DNA from 3 places in the Azorhizobium sp. AG788 genome. Region 2 is predicted to be linked to each of the others. Evidence: predicted binding sites of a transcription regulator. Region 2 holds the regulator's gene; each other region holds the start of a gene.
What was found. The regulator HrcA, encoded in region 2, represses chaperone genes, less so after heat shock. The targets are predictions, from matches to a motif close to GTTAGCACTCNCNNNNNGNGAGTGCTAAC.
Positions count from the first base shown of each region.

Region 1: the regulator HrcA is predicted to act here: its motif matches at 1,405-1,433, upstream of groES (co-chaperone GroES).
Region 3: the regulator HrcA is predicted to act here: its motif matches at 2,326-2,354, upstream of groES (co-chaperone GroES).

Region 1 is NZ_SOBM01000003.1:197,437-204,931, forward strand. It holds gene DFO45_RS08675 (PA0069 family radical SAM protein) at 1-21, shown strand, start outside; gene DFO45_RS08680 (VOC family protein) at 29-463, shown strand; gene DFO45_RS08685 (hypothetical protein) at 588-1,106, opposite strand; gene groES (co-chaperone GroES) at 1,477-1,764, shown strand; gene groL (chaperonin GroEL) at 1,814-3,457, shown strand; gene DFO45_RS08700 (DsbA family protein) at 3,609-4,226, opposite strand; gene DFO45_RS08705 (NAD(P)-dependent oxidoreductase) at 4,234-4,845, opposite strand; gene DFO45_RS08710 (helix-turn-helix domain-containing protein) at 4,979-5,407, shown strand; gene DFO45_RS08715 ((2Fe-2S)-binding protein) at 5,563-6,024, shown strand; gene DFO45_RS08720 (xanthine dehydrogenase family protein molybdopterin-binding subunit) at 6,028-7,495, shown strand, end outside.
Region 2 is NZ_SOBM01000009.1:94,086-101,580, forward strand. It holds gene pncA (bifunctional nicotinamidase/pyrazinamidase) at 1-14, shown strand, start outside; gene DFO45_RS21735 (DUF1236 domain-containing protein) at 30-407, opposite strand; gene DFO45_RS21740 (alpha-ketoglutarate-dependent dioxygenase AlkB) at 586-1,230, shown strand; gene DFO45_RS21745 (hypothetical protein) at 1,404-2,345, shown strand; gene grpE (nucleotide exchange factor GrpE) at 2,420-3,046, opposite strand; gene hrcA (heat-inducible transcriptional repressor HrcA) at 3,136-4,236, opposite strand; gene DFO45_RS21760 (hypothetical protein) at 4,300-4,581, opposite strand; gene rph (ribonuclease PH) at 4,722-5,438, shown strand; gene rdgB (RdgB/HAM1 family non-canonical purine NTP pyrophosphatase) at 5,435-6,067, shown strand; gene hemW (radical SAM family heme chaperone HemW) at 6,423-7,495, shown strand, end outside.
Region 3 is NZ_SOBM01000002.1:383,198-390,692, reverse strand. It holds gene groL (chaperonin GroEL) at 173-1,801, opposite strand; gene groES (co-chaperone GroES) at 1,855-2,169, opposite strand; gene DFO45_RS05830 (usg protein) at 2,544-2,813, shown strand; gene DFO45_RS05825 (exopolysaccharide biosynthesis protein) at 2,911-3,528, shown strand; gene queA (tRNA preQ1(34) S-adenosylmethionine ribosyltransferase-isomerase QueA) at 3,611-4,675, shown strand; gene tgt (tRNA guanosine(34) transglycosylase Tgt) at 4,736-5,872, shown strand; gene folD (bifunctional methylenetetrahydrofolate dehydrogenase/methenyltetrahydrofolate cyclohydrolase FolD) at 6,020-6,889, shown strand; gene DFO45_RS05805 (c-type cytochrome) at 7,034-7,429, shown strand.

The DNA.
Region 1 (7,495 bases), on a different contig from region 2:
CAGCTCTCGCTTTTCGACTGAGGTCCCGATGCTCCCCGCCTTCGCGCTCCATCTCGTCACGCTCGGCGTCGCCGATCTCGCGCGCGCCACCGCCTTCTATACGGCCATGGGGCTGGAGCGGCGGGAGCATGCCACAACGGGTGTGTCCTTCTTTCAGGCGGGCGGCGTCGCCTTGTCCCTGTTCCCGCGCGCGGCACTCGCCGCGGACGCGGGCCTTGACGCCAAAGCGGGCACGGGACGGGCGGCAGCAACGCTCGCCTTCAACGTGCCGGACGAGGCGAGCGTCGATGCCGCCCTCGCCCATGCGGCGCGCCTCGGCGCGGAAATCGTAAAGCCCGCCCAGCGGGCCTTCTGGGGCGGCTATTCCGGCTATTTCGCCGATCCAGACGGCCATCTGTGGGAAGTGGCTCACAATCCGTTCTGGCCACTGGATTCGGACGGGCGTCCCACTCTGCCGGACTGATGACGGCATCGACTGTCCCGACCGTCGTCTGGGGACCGGACGGATCACGCGCGTCCGCGCGGCGTGCGAAACGCAAAAGCCCCGGCCGGAGCCGGGGCTTTGAGACTGTCAGACGCGGACCGGATCAGTTGCAGCGCACATAGACCATGGTGCCGTAGCGCTTGTTCACTTCCGGATCCACCCACTTGAGCACCAGCACATGGCCGTCCCAGCGCAGCACCTGCCGGTCGCGCACGTCGCCGGCCGCATCCTCGGGCGGGCCGATGTAGGTGGGACCGCCGGCGGCCTTGGAGACCACTTCCGTCAGCTTCGGATCGTCGGCCAGATACATCATGACGCCGCCATTGGGGCCAGCGGTGATGATGTAGGGGTTGGAGCACTGGGCGCGGGCCTGCGCCTCGGTGCGCCCGGCATCCTCGGGGCGGTGGTAGGCCGCAAGACCGTAGCGGCCCACGAGGCTCGAGGCCGGGATCGGGCTCGTATACTGGGGCGGGCCGGGCGGCGGCGGGGGCGGCGGCGCCTCCGTGGTGGCGCAGGCGGCCAGCAGCAGGCCCGCGCACGTGACGGCCGCGATCGCGCCCAGCGAACGGCGTTTTCCTGAAGCGACATCCGCGCGAACCGGACGGATGGACGACTGAGGCATTCAACTACTCCGAGGCGCGAGAGCCCAGATATCGGGGAAGGCCGCTCCCCAGGCGAACGGTAGCGGACGGACCATAGAACGGGGCGGATGCGGCGTCGACCCGGAGCCACCCGCGCCGCTGCCGGCGGTCGCCACGCCCGCTGAAGCAAGAGCTTAAGACAGACGAAGTTACCACTTGGTTCCCGAACCTGCCGTCGCGATCCCGTGAGGCGTCCGCCCCGGCGCCGCCCATTTCTGCTGCGATGTGTTGTCCATCAGCCTTGACGCGGCGAGGGGCCGACCTTATCTCCGGGCCGAGTTTGGCACTCCCATCCGGTGAGTGCCAGCAATGCGAGCGCGCCTCGCTTCACTGCCCGAGAGGATCAGGCCCATGTCCTTCCGTCCCCTGCATGACCGCGTGGTCGTCAAGCGCATCGAAGCCGAGCAGAAGACTGCCGGCGGCATCATCATCCCCGACACCGCCAAGGAAAAGCCCCAGGAGGGCGAGGTGGTCGCCGTGGGTCCGGGCGCCCGTGACGAGAACGGCAAGGTCGTGGCCCTCGACGTGAAGGCCGGCGACCGCGTGCTGTTCGGCAAGTGGTCCGGCACCGAGGTCAAGATCGACGGCCAGGACCTGCTGATCATGAAGGAAAGCGACATCCTCGGCGTGATCGGCTGATCCGCGCCCGCCTGTCCCTTCCTCCCGTTTCCCATTCAGGAGAGCCAACATGGCTGCCAAAGAAGTCAAGTTCGCCGGCGAAGCCCGCGAGAAGATGCTGCGCGGCGTGGACATCCTCGCCAACGCGGTGAAGGTCACTCTCGGCCCCAAGGGCCGCAATGTGGTGATCGAGAAGTCCTTCGGCGCCCCGCGCATCACCAAGGACGGCGTCTCCGTCGCCAAGGAGATCGAGCTCGAGGACAAGTTCGAGAACCTCGGCGCCCAGCTGGTGCGTGAAGTCGCCTCCAAGACCAATGACCTCGCCGGTGACGGCACCACCACCGCCACGGTGCTGGCCCAGGCCATTGTCAAGGAAGGCGCCAAGGCGGTTGCCGCCGGCATGAACCCGATGGACCTGAAGCGCGGCATCGACCTCGCCACCGCCGCTGCGGTGAAGGACATCCAGGCCCGCGCCAAGAAGGTCTCCTCCTCCGCCGAGGTGGCTCAGGTCGGCACCATTTCCGCCAATGGCGACAGCTCCATCGGCGAGATGATCGCCGGCGCGATGCAGAAGGTCGGCAACGAGGGTGTCATCACCGTCGAGGAAGCCAAGACCGCCGAGACCGAGCTCGAAGTGGTCGAAGGCATGCAGTTCGACCGCGGCTATCTCTCTCCCTATTTCATCACGAATGCGGAGAAGATGATCGCTGACCTCGAAGATCCCTTCCTGCTGATCTTCGAGAAGAAGCTCTCCGGCCTCCAGCCGATCCTGCCGGTCCTTGAGGCCGTGGTGCAGTCCGGCAAGCCGCTCGTCATCGTGGCCGAGGACGTCGAGGGCGAGGCTCTGGCCACCCTCGTGGTCAACAAGCTGCGCGGCGGCCTCAAGGTCGCGGCCGTGAAGGCTCCCGGCTTCGGTGACCGTCGCAAGGCCATGCTCGAGGATATCGCCATCCTCACCGGCGGCCAGGTGATCTCCGAGGATCTCGGCATCAAGCTCGAGAACGTGACGCTGGCCCAGCTCGGCCGCGCCAAGAAGGTCATCCTCGAGAAGGAAAAGACCACGATCGTCGACGGCGTCGGCGAGAAGGCGGAGATCGAGGCCCGCGTGGCGCAGATCAAGGCGCAGATCGAGGAGACCTCCTCGGACTACGACCGCGAGAAGCTCCAGGAGCGTCTGGCCAAGCTCGCGGGCGGCGTCGCCGTCATCCGCGTCGGCGGCTCCACGGAAGTGGAAGTCAAGGAGAAGAAGGACCGCGTGGACGACGCGCTGAACGCCACCCGCGCTGCGGTGGAAGAAGGCATCGTCCCCGGCGGCGGCGTGGCCCTGCTGCGCGCCAAGAAGGCCGTGGAAGCCCTTTCCTCCGAGAACCCCGACATCGCCGCCGGCATCAAGATCGTGCTGCGCGCCCTTGAGGCCCCGATCCGCCAGATCGCCGAGAACTCCGGCGTGGAAGGCTCCATCGTGGTGGGCAAGGTGCTCGAAAGCGAAGGCAACTTCGGCTTCAACGCCCAGACCGAGCAGTATGTGGACCTCGTCGCTGAAGGCGTCGTGGACCCGGCCAAGGTCGTGCGCACCGCCCTCCAGGACGCCTCTTCCGTGGCCAGCCTGCTGGTGACCACCGAGGCGCTCATCGCCGAGCTGCCGAAGAAGGACGCCGGCATGCCCGCGATGCCGGGCGGCGGCATGGGTGGCATGGGCGGCATGGACTTCTGAGGACGTCCAAGCCGACCAACAGTTCAGGTATTCCGAAGCTGGCGAAGGCCAGCTTCGGTGGCGGCATGGACTTCTGAGGACGTCCAAGCCGACCAGAGTTCAGTATGCGTAGGAGGGAGCCGGTTCGCCGGCTCCCTTTTCTTTTGCGCGGTCATGCGGCCTTGAGCAGGTCCGCGAACTTGCCCGGCTGGCCATAGAGCTGCGTGTGCGGGAGCACGTCGAAGCGACCGTCGCTCTCGCGCACGAAGCCGGGAAAGCCGCCGAGCCCGAAGCGGGCCATGAGCCTGCGGGTCTGCGACAGATGATCGGCGACGGGCTGGCGGCCGAGCGCCGAAACGAAGCCCTCCCGGTCGAGACCCAGTCCCTGCGCAAGATCAGCCAGCGTCTCCGGCTCCACCACCCTTTTGCCGTCCACATAATGGGCGCGCTGGATGGCGACGTGCATCCCGAGCCCCTGCCCCGCCAGCTCCTCGGCCGCCATCACCGCCGCGATGGGCGGCAGCGAGTGGAGGCGCAGGGCGGGGTCCGGCAGCAATTCGTCCAGATAGGGCCGCCCGAACGCCTGTCCTGTCATCTGCGCGATGCGGGCGTCCGCCGCGCGGATGTGGCTCACCATGGCCGGGGCGAGTTGGGCGGGCTCCGGAAAGAGCCCGCCTCCATGCAGCACGATCTCGACGCCCGGAACGGCGGCCGCAGCTTCGGCGAGCGGCGCGGCGGCGTAGCACCATCCGCACAGCGGATCATGGATGTAGTGCAGGCGGATGGTCATGACGCCCTCAGTAGCCGACGGTGAAGCGCGCGCGGGGGTGGCGCGGCGTCTCGATCTCGTCCGCCAGCGCGATGGCATAATCGGCGAAGGAGATGGAACTGTTGCCATCCGCCGCCACCAGGAGCCCATCACCGCCGACGCGGAAGGTGCCGGTGCGCGGGCCATGGAAGAACAGAGCGGCGGGTGAGAGGAAGGTCCAGTTGAGGTCCGGCTCGGCCTTCAGCTTGTCGAGGAAGGCGCCGCCCGCCTTGGCTTCGCCGAGGTAGATCGCCGGGAAATCCGGCGTATCGAACAGCTTCACCCCGGGCGCCACCTCAAGGCTGCCGGCCCCGCCGACCACCAGATAGCGCGGCACACCCGCCTGCTTCACCGCGGAAATCAGCTCATCCGCGTCGCTGGCCAGGAAATGGATGGAGCTGACCACGGCATCATGGCCGGCGATCAGCTTGGCGATTCCGGCGGCATCGCCCGCATCGCCGGCTACGGCCGTCACGCCGGGCAGCTTGGCGATCTTGTCCGCATTGCGGGCGATGGCGGTGACCTGATGGCCGCGGCGGGCGAGTTCGGCGGTGATTTCGGCGCCGGCATTTCCCGAGGCGCCGATGACTGCGATCTTCATGACGATCTGTTCCTTAAGTTTCCGATAGAAACCAGATGTCCTTTTTAGTATCAGGTGTAAAGAACGCACCTTGGCGTGATCTGGTCACCGTCTGGAAACCTCACGATCCCGCCGCAGCGCCATAGAGCCGCCGATGCAGACCGATCTCCCGCCGAACACCTATGCCGCCGATTGCCCCACCCGCCAGATTCTCGACCGGATCGCGGACAAATGGGCCGTGCTCATCCTGCAGTTGCTGGCGGACGAGCCCCAGCGCTTCAACGCGCTGCGGCGGAAGATCCAGGGCCTGTCGCAGAAGGTCCTCTCGCAGACACTGAAGACACTGGAGCGCGACGGCTTCGTCACCCGCACGGCTTTCCCCACGGTGCCGGTGACGGTCGAATATGCCCTCACGCCCCTCGGGGCCTCGCTCGCGGAAACCCTCACGCCCCTGTCCCGTTGGGCGGAGGCGCACATCAAGGATGTGGAAGCCGCCCGCGCCGCCTTCGACCACCGCCGGGCCACGTCCGGCGAGGGCGTTCCGCAAGGCCAAACGGAGAGCCACGCCCCGGTCGCGCTTTGACAGTACGGAACGTCTCCCGAGATCGGTGGGGGCGGATCACCTCCATTTCGTGAACGCAGCATTTCGAAATCACACTCTGGAACGCCTCCAGGTTGTGATTACGTAAGGCTCGTTTTTCGAACCGCCGCGCTTCAGCCGGCGGCAGGGAGTCCGCCATGCCCATCACCCTTTCCATCAACGGCCAGACCCGGACGGTCGAGGCCGAGCCGGACACGCCCCTTCTCTGGGTGCTGCGCGACGAACTGGACCTCACCGGCACCAAGTTCGGCTGCGGCCAAGCCCTCTGCGGCGCCTGCACGGTGCATGTGGACGGCACCGCCGTTCGCTCCTGCCAGACCGCCATCGGCGACGTTGGCGACGCCAAGGTCACCACCATCGAGGGCCTGAAGAGCCGCGAGGCCGAGGCCGTCCAGGCGGCCTGGCGTCAGCTCGATGTGGTCCAGTGCGGCTATTGCCAGTCCGGCCAGATCATGTCCGCCGTCGCGCTGCTCACCGACAACAAGAAGCCCACGGACGCCGACATCGACGCCGCCATGGACGGCAATGTCTGCCGCTGCGCCACCTACCAGCGCGTCCGCGCCGCCATCCACGACGCCGCCCGCCGGCTGGAGGCCTGAGCCATGAATGCCATTCTCAAAGCCGCCGAAGCCGGTCTCTCGCGCCGCGCCATCCTCAGGGCCATGGGCGGGGTCGGCATCGGCCTCGTCATCGGCACCGACATCCTGCCCACCGGCCCCGCCGCCGCGGCGACGGATGCCGCCGCCGCCAGCATCAATCCCTTCGTGCGCATCGCGCCGGACGGCACCATCACGGTGGTGGTGAAGCATCTCGACCTCGGCCAGGGCACCACCACGGGCTTTGCCACGCTGGTGGCGGAGGAACTGGACGCCGACCTCTCCAAGGTGAAGACCGAGTTCGCCCCGCTCGACCCCAAGGTCTATGGCAATGCCGCCTTCGGCGGCGCGCAGGGCACCGGCGGCTCCACTTCCATGGCGGCAAGCTTCGACGTCTATCGCCGGGCGGGTGCTGCGGCCCGCGCGATGCTTCTGGCGGCGGGCGCCAAGGCGCTCAACGTGCCGGCGGATGCCATCACCATCACTTCCGGCACGCTGATGGCCGGCCCGAAGACCGCGACCTTCGGCGAACTCGCCGCCTCGGCCGCGCGCGAGCCGGTGCCGCAGGACCCGCCGCTCAAGAAGGCGGCCAATTACGCGCTGGTGGGCAAGGAGGGCACGCACCGCGTGGACAACCTCCTCAAGACCACGGGCACCGCCACCTATACGCAGGACGTGAAGCTGCCCGGCATGCTGGTGGCGGTGGTGGCCCATCCCCCGCGCTTCGGCGCCAAGGCGCTGAAGGTGGACGATGCCGCCGCCCGCGCCGTGAAGGGCGTCGAGGCGGTGGTCGTGGTGCCGCAGGGCGTCGCGGTGCTGGCCAAGACCACCTATGCCGCCATGAAGGGCCGCAACGCCCTGAAGGTGGAGTGGGACGAAGCCAAGGCGGAGAAGCGCGGCACCGATGCGCTGCGCGAGGAATATCGCGCGCTGCTGGGCAAGCCCGGCAACGTGGCCGAGACCGAAGGCAATGTGGAGGACGCCTTCAAGGCGCCCGGCGTGAAGGTGGTGGAGGCGGATTTCGAATTCCCCTTCCTCGCCCACGCGCCCATGGAGCCCATGAATGCGGTGGCCCAGATCACCGGTGATCAGGTGACCATCTGGACCGCCTCGCAGTTCCCCTCCGCCGACGCCCCCGGCGCGGCGGCGGCGGCGGGCACCAGCGTCGACAAGGTGACCATCAACAGCCTCTGGGCGGGCGGCAGCTTCGGCCGCCGCGCGGTCGCCAATGCCGACTTCGTGGTGGAGGCCGTGGCCATCGCCAAGGCCCATGGCAAGGGCGTGCCGGTGAAGCTGGTGTGGACCCGCGAGGACGACATGAAGGCGGGCTACTACCGCCCCATGTATCTGCACCGGGTGAAGGCGGCGGTGGACGCCTCCGGCAAGCCGGTGGCGTGGAAGCACCATGTGGTCGGCCAGTCCATCCTCTCGGGCACCTTCTTCGAGAAGATGATGGTGGTGAACAATATCGACG
Region 2 (7,495 bases):
AGGCTGGGATCTGAGGGCGCCCGCCAGGCTCAGCGCAGGACCTGGATCACGCGCCGCGTGCCGGGCTCCACCAGAACCGTCTCATTGGTCTCGGTGAGCACATAGCCGTAGCGGCCGGTGTCGAAGCCCGCGTCATCGGAGGCCGTGAAGGTCTGGATGGCGACGCCCGCGGGCAGTTCCGTGCCCACCACCGGCTGATAGGTGGTGGTAAAACTGGCGCGCGGGCCGGGATGGGCCACCACGTAGCGCTGCACATAGGTGCTCTGCTCGGGCGAGAGCACCACCACCGTGTCCGGCGCGGTCACGACCGCCTGCGGCTGGGTCACGATGACGGCGGGCTGGGCCGAAGCGGCAGCGGGAAAGGCGAGAGCGGCAAGCGCCGCGGCGACCGGAAGGCGGAAAGACATGGCAGGTCTCCCTTGAAGTGTCATGGGGCCTCAACGCCCCCTTCGCCCGGCCGTTCCACGGCGCCTCGGCGCGCCAAGGGCGGGCGCGTTCCACAATCGGCGGCCCGCCGGGCCTTCCGCCCACGCTCCGGCGTTCCTAGATGCAGGAAAACACCCCGTCGCTCCGCGCGGCAGGCAAATGACAAGGGAGGACCATCTGGCCACACCGCATCCCATGGAAATCGCGCCGGACGCGCTCTGGTGGCCCGGCTGCCTCGACCGGCCGGCACAGGAGGCCTTGGTTGAGGAGGTGCGCGAGGTCCTGCGGGCTGCGCCCCTGTTCCAGCCGGCCATGCCCCGGACCGGCAAGCCCCTTTCGGTGCGCATGAGCAATTGCGGACCATTGGGCTGGGTGGCGGATGCGTCGGGCTATCGCTACCAGCCCTTCCATCCCGAGACACGCGAACCCTGGCCGCCGATGCCCGAGACGCTGCTGCGCCTGTGGGCGGACTTCTCCGGCAGCGCCGTGCCGCCCGAGGCCTGCCTCGTCAACTGGTACGCACCGGACGCCCGCATGGGGCTGCATCAGGACCGCGACGAGGCGGATTTCTCCGCCCCGGTGCTTTCGGTGTCGCTGGGCGACACGGCGGTGTTCCGGATCGGCGGCGAGGCCCGCACCGATTCCACGCGCTCCATCCGCCTCGAATCGGGCGACGTGCTGCGGCTCGGCGGGCGCAGCCGTCTGGCGTTTCACGGCGTGGACCGCATCCTGCCCGGCACGTCCACCCTGCTCGGCGTGGAAGGCCGCATCAACCTCACGCTCCGGCGCGTCACCGCCCCATGAGCGATCCGGAACTCCGGCTCGCCTGACCGGTTGCGCCAGATGCGCCTCACCGTGATACAGCTTGGCCTTGACCGAACCGGCCGCGAGGTGACGCGCAGGTGTCACGCTTTAGCCGGCTTTGCGCCACACAAGACCCCGCTCGCGGTTCCGCGCGCCGATCCCAGGAGCCTTTCATGCGTCTGCCGCTGGCCTTCGCTCTGCTTTTGATCTCCGGCAGCCTCGCCTTTGCGGCGGACGCGGTGTTTCCCCGTGGCTCGCTCGTGGGCCTCGTCCCGCCGGAGGGCATGACCGAGGCCAATGCCTTCCCCGGCTTTGAGGATCCCAACAAGAACGCGTCCATCCTCATCGTCGAGATGCCGCCGGAGGCCTACGATCAGGTGCTGAGCGGCTTCACCGATGCGGCGCTCGCCGGCAAGGGCATCATGGTGGAATCGCGCGCGCCGCTCACCATCCCCGATGCCAAGTCTGTGCTGGTGACGGGCACGCAGGCGGCCGGCGCGCTCCGTGTCCGCAAGTGGATCCTGCTCGCCGGCTCGCCGCGCGGCACGGCGCTGGTGACGGTGCAGGTGCCGGAATCCAATGCCGCGGCCCTGCCTGACGCGGTGGTGCACGAGACGCTTCAGACGCTGGCCTTCCGCGCGCCGCCGAGCGTCGAGGAGCAGATGAAGACGCTGCCCTTCCGGCTGACCAACCTCTCCGGCTTCCGCGTCCTGCGCGTCATCCCGAACACCGCCGTTTTCCTGACCGACGGGCCGAAGAACGAATTCGAGGCCGCCGCGCAGCCCCTGTTCGTCATCTCGGTGGCGGCCGGCGCGCCGCGCGACGAGGACCGCCTGAACTTCGCCGTGCGGGCGCTCACCACCACCCCCGGCTTCCGCGATCTCAAGATCGAGCGGGCCGAACCGCTGCGCATCAACAACATGGCAGGCTTCGAGGTCATGGCCACTGCGAAGGAAGCGCAGGGCAATGCGGACGTGAAGGTGGCCCAGTGGATGCGCTTCGGCACCAATGGCTATCTGCGCATGATGGCGGTGGTGAAGGCCGATGCCTTCGCCGATTATTACAGCCGCCTGCGCGCCATCCGCGACGGCGTGGAGAGCGGCGGCGACCGCTGAAAACGCCACCGCCTGATCCCGAAACAAAAATGCCGCCCCAACGGGCGGCATTTTCGTATCAAGACCGTGACGGATCAGGCGGCGCCGCCCTGTCCGGCCGCTTCCTCGCTCGGTGCCGCAGGCGCCGCCTTCGGGCCGCCGCGGGCCACGCCCACGAGAGCCGGCCGCAGCACGCGGTCGCCGATCACATAGCCGGACTGCACCACCTGCACCACCGTGCCGGCGGCAACGGACGGGTCCGGCACCTCGAACATGGCCTGATGGAGATTGGGGTCGAACTTCTCGCCCACCGGCTCCACCTTGCGCACGCCGTGCTTCTCGAGATTCTTCAGCAGGCCGCGCTCGGTGAGCTCGATGCCGTCGATCAGGCCCTTGAGGGCACCCTCGGCATTGGCCTTGGTCTCGGCATCCACGGTCGCCAGCGCGCGGGCGAGGTCGTCCGCCACATTCAGCACGTCGCGGGCGAAGGAGGCGATGCCATACACCTTGGCGTCGGCAATCTCCCGGTCGGCCCGGCGGCGAATGTTCTCCGCCTCGGCGAAGGCCCGCAGATACTTGTCCTTGAAGGCGGCCACCTCGCCCTCGAGGCGTTCCTTCTCGCTCACCGGGCTCTCGGCCACGGTCTCTTCCGCCTCGGCGCGCTCAGGCTCCGCGGAATAGATGCGGTGCTCCTCGCCGGGGGCGCCACCCTGATCGCTCATGCGCAATTCCCTAAAATCCGGCCGTCCGCGCCAATGCGGACCGGCTGTTCACGATTTCGTTCCGCATATCGGAGTGTCGCGCCGAAAAATCAAGCCGCGTCAGCACCGGGCGCGCCGAGAACGCGGCTGACCACCCGCGCCGTGAAATCCACCATGGGAACGATGCGCCCGTAATTGAGCCGGGTCGGCCCGATGACGCCGAGCACGCCCACCACGCGCCCCTGCCCGTCGCGATAGGGCGCGACGATGGTGGAGGAGCCGGACATGGAGAACAGCTTGTTCTCCGAGCCGATGAAGATGCGCAGCGCCTGCCCCTCCTCCGCCCGGCCCAGCAGATCCACCACGTCGCGCTTGGCTTCCAGATCGTCGAACAGCAGGCGGATGCGCTCGAGATCCTCCAGCGCATGCAGGTCTTCGAGAAGCTTGGCCTGCCCGCGCACGATCAGCTTGCGTTCGCCCGGTCCCTCGTCGGACCAGGAGGCGAGGCCGTCCTCCACCACCCGCGCGGTGAGCGTGTCGAGTTCCCGGCGCACTTCGGCCAGCAGCGTCTCCATCTCGGCGCGGGCCTCCCCCAGCGTGCGGCCGCGGATATGGGCGTTGAGGAAATTGCCCGCCTCCATCAGGGCGGCGGCCGGCAGGCCCGGCGGCAGCGGAAGCACCCGGTTCTCCACCTGCCCGTCTTCGGACACGAGGATGACCAGCGCCCGACCCACATCGAGCGGCACGAACTCCACATGCTTCAGCAGCGGGTCGGTCTTGGTGGCCGTCACCACGCCCGCCCCGCGCGAGAGGCCGGAGAGCAGCGCGGAGGCCTCCTGCAATACGCCTTCCACAGTGTGTCCCTTGGCGGCGGCGGCCACCTGCGCCTCGATGTTGCGCCGGTCCCGTTCGTTGACATCGCCGATCTCCAGCAGGGCATCGACGAAGAAGCGCAGGCCCCGCTCCGTGGGCAGGCGCCCGGCGCTGGTGTGGGGGGCATAGATGAGGCCCGCCGCCTCCAGGTCCGCCATCACGTTGCGGACCGAGGCGGGAGACAGCGTCATGGGGATGAGGCGGGCGATGTTGCGCGAGCCCACCGGCTCGCCCGTGGCGAGGTAGCTCTCGACGATCTGCCGGAAGATTTCGCGCGAACGCTCGTCGATCTGGGCGAGGGGGGCAGAGAAAGGCGAAATGATCGGGTCAATCGGCACGGGCGCGCTCCCATGGGCTCGATCGATGAATATGGGCAAGGCCGGACGGAACGTCCACGGGGCTCACGATCCGCTCGATCCCGGCGAGCGCAGGAGCCTGTGACAGCCGAGGGCGATGAAGCCGAGAGAGCCCAGAAGGATGAGACTCCATTTGCCGATGCCGAACCAGTAGAGGGCCGGCGACTGCGCATGGGCCTGCCAGACGCCGATATAGACCCATCCCTGCGCCAGGCCGTACCACAGGTTGCCAACCGAGACGGCCGCGCAGAGCGCAAAGAAGAGCGTGCTCGCCCAGAGCTTGCCGCGGCGCGGCATGCGGCGCGGCGGCGACGTTTCGCGCGTCATGAGGTCTCCTTCCGCATCATGGAACCGTCCGGCAGGAAGGACGCGCGCCGCGCGTTCCTGTTCCGCGGGCGGCGCACTTGCCCCCTGCCGCCCCGCCCCCTAAAAAGCCCACGAACCGAAATCTGACGATTGGACACTCCATGCGCCCCAGCCGCCGCGCCAATGACGAGATGCGCGCCGTTTCCTTCGAGCGGGGCGTGCTGCGCCATGCCGAAGGCTCCTGCCTCGTGAAGTTCGGCGATACGCATGTCCTCGTGGCCGCGACGCTGGAAGAACGCCTGCCGCCGTGGCTCAAGGGCCAGGGCCGGGGCTGGGTGACGGCGGAATATTCCATGCTGCCGCGCGCCACGCTGGAGCGCACCCGCCGCGAGGCGACCACCGGCAAGCAGTCCGGCCGCACGCAGGAAATCCAGCGTCTCATCGGCCGCTCCCTGCGCTCGGTGACGGACCTCGTCGGCCTCGGCGAGCGCCAGATCACGCTCGACTGCGACGTGCTCCAGGCCGACGGCGGCACCCGCACCGCCGCCATCACCGGCGCCTGGGTGGCCCTGCATGACTGCCTGAACTGGATGTACCAGCGCTCCATGCTGAAGACGATCCCGCTCAAGGAGAACGTCGCGGCCATCTCGTGCGGCATCCATGAGGGCACGCCGGTACTCGACCTCGACTATGCCGAGGACAGCAAGGCGGAGACCGACGCCAATTTCGTCATGACCGGCACCGGCGGCATCGTCGAGATCCAGGGCACGGCGGAGAAGACCCCCTTCTCGCAGGATGAACTGCTCTCGCTGCTGGCGCTGGCCCGCAAGGGCGTGGGCGAGCTGGTGGAGCTGCAGAAGCAGGCGATCAAGGCATGAGCCGCAAGCTCACGGGCCGCATCGTCATCGCGACCCACAATCCGGGCAAGCTGAAGGAAATGCAGGAGCTGCTCGCCCCCTACGGCATCGAGGCGGTGTCGGCGGGCGAATTGAACCTGCCGGAGCCGGAAGAAACCGGCACCACCTTCCGCGCCAACGCCCGCATCAAGGCGGAGGCGGCCGCGAAAGCCGCCGGCCTGCCGGCGTTTGCGGACGACAGCGGCATCGCGGTGGATGCGCTCGACGGCGCGCCGGGCATCTACAGCGCCCGCTGGGGTGGCCCGGAAAAGGACTTCCGCATGGCCATGGGCAAGGTGCACGAGGAGATGCTGGCGCGCGGCGCGGCTGAGCCCGCCCAGCGCACCGCCCGCTTCGTCTCGGCGCTCTGCATCGCCTGGCCGGACGGGCATCTTGAGGAATTCGAGGGCATCGTTGAGGGCGAGGTGGTGTGGCCGCCGCGCGGAAACTCCGGCTTCGGCTATGATCCCTTCTTCCTGCCGGAGGGGCACACCCGCACCTTCGGCGAGATGACCTCGGAAGAAAAGCATTCCATGCCGCCGCTGGGCCTCGGCCTCTCCCACCGCGCCCGCGCCTTCCGCCAGCTCGCGCTGGCCTGCCTCGAGGGCTGATGGGCGCGGTTTTGCAGGTTCCGGCGGACGGGCCGGGACTGGTCCCCACCCGGTCGGGCCCCTCCCAACCCTCCCCCGCAAGCGGGAGAGGGCTTTGCCGCGACGCCATCGGCCCCGCCCCGCTTATTCCCCCCCTATCCCCCCCACGCCATGCGCCCACTCCCCCCTTGCGGGGGAGGGCTGGGGAGGGGGGTAATGCCCTCGCCGCCCAAAGCCCCGATGGGCTGACCCAAGCGCCTTCCGGAGGCCAAGCCCCAAGCGGCGCCCGTTCTACCCCCCTCCCACCCCTCCCCCCCAAGGGGGGAGGGCTTTGGCGCGCACACGGCCGACATTCCTCCCGCCAGAGGGCCACGCCATGACCGCGCAAGACACAGCCGGCGGGTTCGGCGTCTATGTGCATTGGCCCTTCTGTCTCGCCAAATGCCCCTATTGCGACTTCAACAGCCACGTGCGGCAGGCGCCGCCGGATCAGGCGCGCTATGTGGCCGCCTTCCGGCGCGAGATTGCGCACATGCGCGCGCTCACCGGGCCGCGCACGGCGGGGAGCGTCTTCTTCGGCGGCGGCACGCCCTCGCTGATGGCGCCGGAGACGGTGGCCGCCATTCTGGACGCCATCCGCGAGGCCTGGACGCTCGCCCCCGATGCCGAGATCACGCTGGAGGCCAATCCCACCAGCGTCGAGGCCGGGCGCTTCCGGGGCTATCGGGCGGCGGGGGTGAACCGCGTTTCGCTGGGCGTGCAGGCGCTCGATGACGGCGAGCTGAAGAAGCTCGGGCGGATGCACACGGTGGACGAGGCGCTGGGCGCGGTGGGCATCGCCCGCTCCATCTTCGAGCGCGTGTCCTTCGACCTGATCTATGCCCGGCCCGGCCAGAACCCGCAGGACTGGGCGCGCGAACTCTCCCGTGCCATTGACGAGGGCTGCGAGCATCTTTCGCTCTATCAGCTCTCCATCGAGCCGGGCACGGCGTTCGAGAAGCTCTATTCCGCCGGCAAGCTCCTCATTCCCGACGACGAGCACGCCCGTGCCCTGTGGGACGTCACGCAGGAGGTGACGGCGGCGAGCGGGCTGCCGGCCTATGAAATCTCCAACCACTCCCGGCCGGGCGCTGAGGCGCGGCACAACCTCGTGTACTGGCGCTATGGCCTCTATGCCGGCGTCGGCCCCGGCGCGCACGGGCGCGTGGGGCAGAAGGGCGAGCGCCGTGCCACCTATACCGAGCGCCATCCGGAAGGCTGGCTGAAGGCGGTGGAGGCGAACGGCCACGGCATCGTTTCGGAGGAGGTGCTCACCGCCGCCGAGCAGGCGGACGAGATGCTGCTCATGGGCCTGCGCCTCGCCGAGGGCGTGGATCTTGCCCGCCACGCGGCACTCGGCGGCGCGCCCATCGACCCCGCCCGCATCTCCATGCTCGCGGACGAAGGGCT
Region 3 (7,495 bases), on a different contig from region 2:
CCACCCGCAGTCAGGCTCAAGCCTGCACAAACGAAAAGAGCGCCGCTCGCGCGACGCCCTTCCCGTACTCGAAACCTGATCGAGAGGATCAGAAGTCCATGCCGCCGCCCGTGCCGGCTGTGCCGGCATTGTCTTTTAAGGACGCCGGGCGGCGCCAACGGTTGCTCCTGGATCAGAAGTCCATGCCGCCGCCCGGCATGGCCGGAGCCGCAGCAGCCTTCTTCGGCAGCTCGACCACGAGGGCCTCGGTGGTGATGATCAGCGCCGAGATGGAGGCCGCGTCCTGGAGAGCCGTGCGCACGACCTTGGCCGGGTCGATGATGCCCGAAGCCACCATGTCCACATACTCGCCCGTCTGGGCGTTGTAGCCGAAGGTGTAGGTCTCGTTCTCGAGGATCTTGCCGACCACGACCGAGCCGTCATCGCCGGCATTGGCGACGATCTGGCGGGCCGGAGCCTGGATGGCGCGACGCACGATGTCGATGCCGGTCTTCTGGTCGGTGTTCTCGACCTTCAGGCCTTCCAGCACCTTGATGGCGCGGAGCAGGGCAACGCCACCGCCGGGGACAATGCCTTCTTCCACCGCAGCGCGGGTGGCGTGCAGGGCGTCGTCAACGCGGTCCTTCTTCTCCTTCACCTCGACCTCGGTCGCGCCGCCGACGCGGATCACCGCGACGCCGCCCGCGAGCTTGGCCAGACGCTCCTGGAGCTTCTCACGGTCGTAGTCCGAGGTGGTCTCCTCGATCTGCGCCTTGATCTGGGCGACGCGGGCCTCGATGTCGGCCTTCTCGCCATTGCCGTCGACGATCGTGGTGTTCTCCTTCTCGATCACCACCTTCTTGGCGCGGCCGAGCATGGAGAGGTTCACGTTCTCGAGCTTGATGCCGAGGTCTTCCGAGATCGCCTGGCCGCCGGTCAGGATCGCGATGTCCTGCAGCATGGCCTTGCGGCGGTCGCCGAAGCCCGGAGCCTTCACGGCCGCAACCTTGAGGCCGCCGCGCAGCTTGTTGACCACGAGGGTGGCCAGAGCCTCGCCCTCGACGTCCTCGGCGACGATCACCAGCGGCTTGCCGGACTGCACCACGGCCTCGAGGACCGGGAGGAGTTCCTGCAGGTTGGAGAGCTTCTTCTCGTGGATGAGGATGTAGGGATCCTCGAACTCAACGCGCATCTTCTCGGCGTTGGTCACGAAATAGGGGGAGAGGTAGCCGCGGTCGAACTGCATGCCCTCGACCACTTCGAGCTCGGTCTCGGCGGTCTTGGCTTCCTCGACGGTGATGACACCCTCGTTGCCGACCTTCTGCATGGCCTCGGCGAGGAACTTGCCGACGTCGGCATCGCCATTGGCGGAGATGGTACCGACCTGGGCGATCTCGGCGTTCGAGGTCACCTTCTTGGCCTTGGCGGCGAGGTCCTTCACAATCGCGTCGACCGCAAGGTCGATGCCGCGCTTCAGGTCCATCGGGTTCATGCCGGCGGCAACCGCCTTGGAGCCTTCCTTGACGATGGCCTGGGCCAGCACCGTGGCGGTGGTGGTGCCGTCGCCGGCGAGGTCATTGGTCTTGGAGGCGACTTCGCGCACCAGCTGGGCGCCGAGGTTCTCGAAGCGGTCCTCGAGCTCGATCTCCTTGGCGACGGAAACGCCGTCCTTGGTGATGCGCGGAGCGCCGAAGCTCTTCTCGATCACGACGTTGCGGCCCTTGGGGCCGAGCGTGACCTTCACCGCGTTGGCGAGGATGTCCACGCCACGCAGCATCTTCTCGCGGGCATCACCGGCGAATTTTACGTCCTTGGCAGCCATTGTGCCTGTTCCTTCAGGTTGTGACGTTGTTCACGAAGCGTGCGAGGAAAGCGTCACGCGGCCTTCTTGGCGGAGGCGGACGCCTCGACCACGCCGAGGATGTCGCTCTCCTTCATGATGAGCAGGTCCTGGCCGTCGATCTTCACCTCGGTGCCGGACCACTTGCCGAACAGCACGCGATCACCCGCCTTCACGTCGAGGGCAACGAGCTCACCCTTTTCGTTCCGCACGCCGGCGCCGACGGCGACGACTTCGCCTTCCTGCGGCTTTTCCTTGGCGGTGTCAGGGATGATGATGCCGCCGGCAGTCTTCTGCTCAGCTTCGATGCGCTTCACGACCACGCGGTCGTGCAGGGGGCGGAAACCCATCGGGAACCTCCATGTTGACGGTTGGGCCGTGCGCCTGCTGGCAAGCCCGGCGCCCGTGCCGGGACTGTCGTTGAGGCGCCCACACGGCACGCCCGCCCAGTCCCAGTTGCCATCTAAGAGCGCCCCGCAAGACCGACAAGGGGGGCGCGAGAAAAAATTAGCACTCCTCTCCCATGAGTGCCAAGCCGCCCGGCTCATGGGCAGCCACCCGCGACAGCGCTGTCGCCGCGAGCACTGTTAGCAGACCGCAACCGATGCTGCGAAGATATTGATACCAAAATGGAAACCATTCTTTAGGCTTGCCTCGCGCAAGCTCCGTAGCCGACAATTCACCTGTCTCAACCACGAGGGTTCAGCTCATACGGAGGTGTTCGATGGCGTCTTCCGATTTTGCCAAGCAGATGGCCGGCTACGGGCTGGTGACCGCCCACATCCTTTACCGGATGCCCGATCACCCGAGCTTCCTCCAGACCTACATCTGGCAGAATTACGATCTCTCGCCCCGCTTCCCCGAGCTGAACCGCTTTCTCGAATTCTGGCAGCGCGAACTGGAAGGTCCGCTGCACGAGGTGCGCGTGGTGCATCAGAGCCTCATCAAGCCCGCCGAGCTGCGGGCCGTGGGCGGCATTTTCCAGATCCACTGATCTGTTCCCTATGGGAATGTGTCTGGGGGCAGGGCGCCCGGTTTCGCTCCGGGCGCCCTGACACCGCCGCTTTATCAGTGTTAAAGAGGGGGCCGTCATGAACGAGGCCCCGGTGGACCATCGCACTCCCCGCACGTCCGAACTGCTCGCCGCCGTCCTAGCCGCGCACACAAGCGAGCGCGTTTCGGTGGGCGATCTTCTGGACGCGCTGCGCAATCGCGCGTTCGGCATCAGCTTCCTGCTGTTCGGCCTGCCCAACTGCATTCCCATGCCGCCCGGCATTCCGGTGATCTGCGGCATCATTCTCGCGCTCATCGGCCTCCAGATGGCCATGGGCCGGCAGGAGCTGTGGCTGCCGCAGGCGATTTCCAAGCGCACCTTCTCCCGCTCGGTGCTGGAGACCATCGTCAACCGCTCGCGGTCCTGGATCCTCTGGTTCGAGCGCTGGTCGCGGCCGCGCATGGAGGTGTTCGCCGGGCCGACCTCGCGCCGGGTCGTCGGGGCGCTGGTGGTGCTCCTCGGCTTCGTCCTGCTGCTGCCCATCCCCTTCCTCGGCAACATGCCGCCCGGCATCGCGGTGTGCATCCTCGGCCTTGGTCTCGTGGAGCGGGACGGCGCGGTGATCCTTGGCGGCTTCTTCGCCACCGCCATCGGCACGCTGGTGGCGTTCGCCATGACCTGGGCCATCTGGCAGGGCGCGGTCGCCATCTTCTGACGGCCCTTTTCCTTCGCGCGCATGCCCGCTAAGAGCGGGCGCCCAACGCAGCCGGGCCTCTGGCGAGGCCCCTCGAGGACCCATGCGCGTCGACGCCTTCGATTTCGACCTTCCGCCCGAACGCATCGCTTTGCGCCCCGCCGAACCGCGGGAGAGCGCGCGCCTGCTGCACGTGCGTCCCGGCGCAGCGCCGGAACTGGAAGACCGCACCATCGCCGACCTGCCGGACCTGCTCCAGCCCGGCGATGCGCTGGTGGTCAATGACACGAAAGTGATCCCGGCCCGGCTCGATGGCACGCGCACCCGCGCCGGCGGCAATACCGTCGCCATAGAGGCGACCCTCATCCGCCGCCTCTCGGGTGCGGCCTGGGCCGCTTTCGCCAAGCCCGCAAAGCGTCTGGCTATGGGTGAGACGGTGGTCTTCGCGGGCGCGAGCGGCGGCACTTTGGAGGCCCGCGTTCTCGACAAGCTGGAGAGCGGCGAGGTGCATTTCGCCTTCGCCCTATCCGGCCCGGAGCTGGATGCGGCCATCGACGCCATCGGCCACATGCCGCTGCCGCCTTACATCGCCGCCAAGCGGCCCGAGGACGAACGCGACCGCACCGACTACCAGCCGGTGTTCGCCCGCGTGGAGGGCTCGGTCGCTGCGCCGACGGCGAGCCTGCATTTCACGCCCGACCTGCTGGCGAAGATCGCGGCGCGCGGCGTCTCCCGCCACACGGTCACGCTGCATGTGGGGGCGGGCACCTTCCTGCCGGTGAAGGCCGAGGACACTGCCGACCACCAGATGCATGCGGAATGGGGCGAGGTGAGCCCCGAAACGGCGGCGGAGCTCAATGCGGTGAAGGCCCGGGGCGGGCGCATCATCACTGCGGGCTCAACCGCCACCCGCCTCATCGAGACCGCGGCGACACCGGAGGGCCTCATCCGTCCCTATTTGGGCGAGACGGACATCTTCATCACGCCCGGCTATGCCTTCCGTGCCTCCGACGTGATGCTCACCAATTTCCACCTGCCCAAATCGACCTTGGTGATGCTGGTGGCCGCCTTCGTGGGACACGAGACCCAGAAGCGCGCTTACGCCCACGCCATCGCCTCCGGCTATCGCTTCTATTCCTATGGCGACGCCTGCCTGCTGGAGCGGTGAGGTTGCCATACGTGCGGCGCGCTTTTCATTCGGGCCGGCCCGTGCTCTAGAGCAGCCGAAATGACCGACACCTTCTCCTTCAAGGTCCACGCGACCGACGGCACCGCCCGCACGGGCGCCATTTCCACGCCGCGCGGCGAGATCCGCACGCCCGCCTTCATGCCGGTCGGCACAGTGGCCACCGTCAAGGGCATCTATCCCGAACAGGTGCGGGCCACCGGCGCCGACATCCTGCTGGGTAACACCTATCACCTGATGCTGCGCCCGAGCGCGGAGCGGGTGGCCAAGCTCGGCGGGCTGCATAAATTCATGCGCTGGGAGCGGCCGATCCTCACCGATTCCGGCGGTTTCCAGGTCATGTCCCTGTCCGGCCTGCGCAAGATCACCGAGAAGGGCGTCACCTTCCGTTCGCACGTGGACGGCGCACTGCACGAGATGACCCCGGAGCGCTCCATCGAGATCCAGGGCCTGCTTGGCGCCGACATCCAGATGCAGCTCGATGAATGCGTCAGCCTGCCCTGCGAGGAAGCCGAGGCCGAGCGCGCCATGCGCCTGTCGCTGCGCTGGGCGGAGCGTTCCAAGAAGGCGTTCGAGCTTCAGCCCAAGGGGCGGGCGCTGTACGGCATCGTGCAGGGCGGGGCGGTGCCGCGCCTGCGCATCGAATCCGCCCGCGAGCTCGCGGCCATGGACTTCCCCGGCTATTCCATCGGCGGCCTCGCGGTGGGCGAGCCGCAAGAGGTCATGCTGGACATGATCGAGACGGTCGAGCCGCACCTGCCAAAGGAAAAGCCCCGCTATCTCATGGGGGTCGGCACGCCGGACGACATGCTGGAGGCAGTAGCGCGGGGCATCGACATGTTCGACTGCGTGATGCCCACCCGCTCGGGCCGCCATGCGCTGGCCTTCACCCGCTTCGGCCGCATCAACCTCAAGAACGCCCGTCATGCGGAAGATCCCCGCCCGCTCGACGAAGAGAGCGATTGTCCGGCGCTGCGGGATTATTCCCGCGCCTATCTGCACCACCTTGTGCGCTGCGAGGAGATGCTGGGGGCCATGCTGATCTCCTGGGCGAACCTCCATTATTACCAGGACCTCATGCGCGGCATCCGCGGGGCCATCGCCGAAGGGCGGTTCGAGGATTTCCGCAGGGAGACGAAGGAAGGCTGGGCGCGCGGTGATATTCCACGCCTGACCTGAATCGGAGATATTCCTGGAACGAAAATTAGTTTCTTCGTAAGGTGCGTTACCTGAGCGCAGGGGAGGGGCGCGCCTTTTGGGGTTGCACCGTTCCGCCTTGCCGCCCAGAACACGCTCGCCTTCACAAGCCCCGAGGATCGCTCCGTGATCGAGACCAAGCCCATCGACGGAAAGGCGTTCGCCGCCGGCCTGCGCGCCCGCATTGCCGAAGAGGTCGCCGCACTGGTGCGGGACCATGACCTGAAGCCCGGTCTCGCGGTGGTGCTGGTGGGCGAGGACCCGGCGAGCCAGGTCTATGTGCGCAACAAGGCCGCCCAGACGGCGGAGGCCGGCATGGCCTCATTCGAGTACAAGCTGCCGGCCGACACGGCGGAAGCCGACCTTCTGGCGTTGGTGGAAAAGCTCAACGCCGATCCGGCGGTGAACGGCATTCTCGTGCAGCTTCCGCTGCCAGCCCATCTCGATTCCATGAAGGTGCTGGCCGCCATCGATCCGGCAAAAGATGTGGACGGCTTCCATGTGGTGAATGCCGGCCGCCTCGCGGTGGGCCTCGACACCCTCGTGCCCTGCACGCCGCTCGGCTGCGTGATGCTGCTGAAGCATCACCTGGGCAATCTCTCCGGGCTCAATGCCGTGGTGGTGGGGCGCTCCAACATCGTCGGCAAGCCGGCGGCGCAGCTCCTGCTCCGGGAGGATTGCACGGTCACCATCGCCCATTCGCGCACCCGCGATCTGCCCGGCGTCTGCCGGCAGGCGGACATTCTGGTGGCGGCCGTCGGCCGGCCCGAGATGGTGCGCGGCGACTGGATCAAGCCCGGCGCCACGGTCATCGACGTCGGCATCAACCGCGTGCCGAAGGCGGACGGCAAGACGCGCCTCGTGGGCGATGTGGCCTATGAGGAGGCGCTGGGCGTCGCCGGCCTCATCACGCCCGTGCCCGGCGGCGTCGGCCCCATGACCATCGCCTGCCTTCTCCAGAACACCCTCACCGCCGCCCGCCGCCAGAAAGGCCTCTGAGCCGGAGCTCAGGCCTCGGCAGGGCGCGCATGTCGCAGGGCCGCGCGGCCAAGGCGCGGCCCTCTGCCACTTGGAAGAGATCCAAACGGGGCTATATCGTGCGCCTTCGCTGCGGCTCGTGCCGCATGCTCAGAAGGACCGCACATGACTCGTATTCTGCTTGCTGTTCTGGCCCTTGCGGCCTCCACGGCGCTGGCGTCCGCCGATGCGGACGTGGCCAAGGGCGAACAGGCGTTCAAGAAGTGCATGGCTTGCCATGCCGTCGGCCCCGATGCCAAGACCAAGGTCGGCCCGCCTCTGAACGGCATCGTTGGCGCCAAGTGGGCCCATTTCGAGGGTTATGCCTATTCCGAGGACATCAAGGCTGGCGCTGCCGCGGGCAAGGTGTGGGACGAGGCGACCCTCAACGACTACCTGACCAATCCCAAGGTTCTCGCTCCCAAGGGCAAGATGGCGTTCATCGGCATCAAGAACGAAGCCGAGCGCGCCGACCTCATCGCCTATCTGGCGCAGTTCAACGCCGACGGCTCGAAGAAGTGATCCTTGCGTCACCCATACGGGTGATGTGCGACCGGCGCTGATTTGCAATGCTTCTAAAGCCGGTCA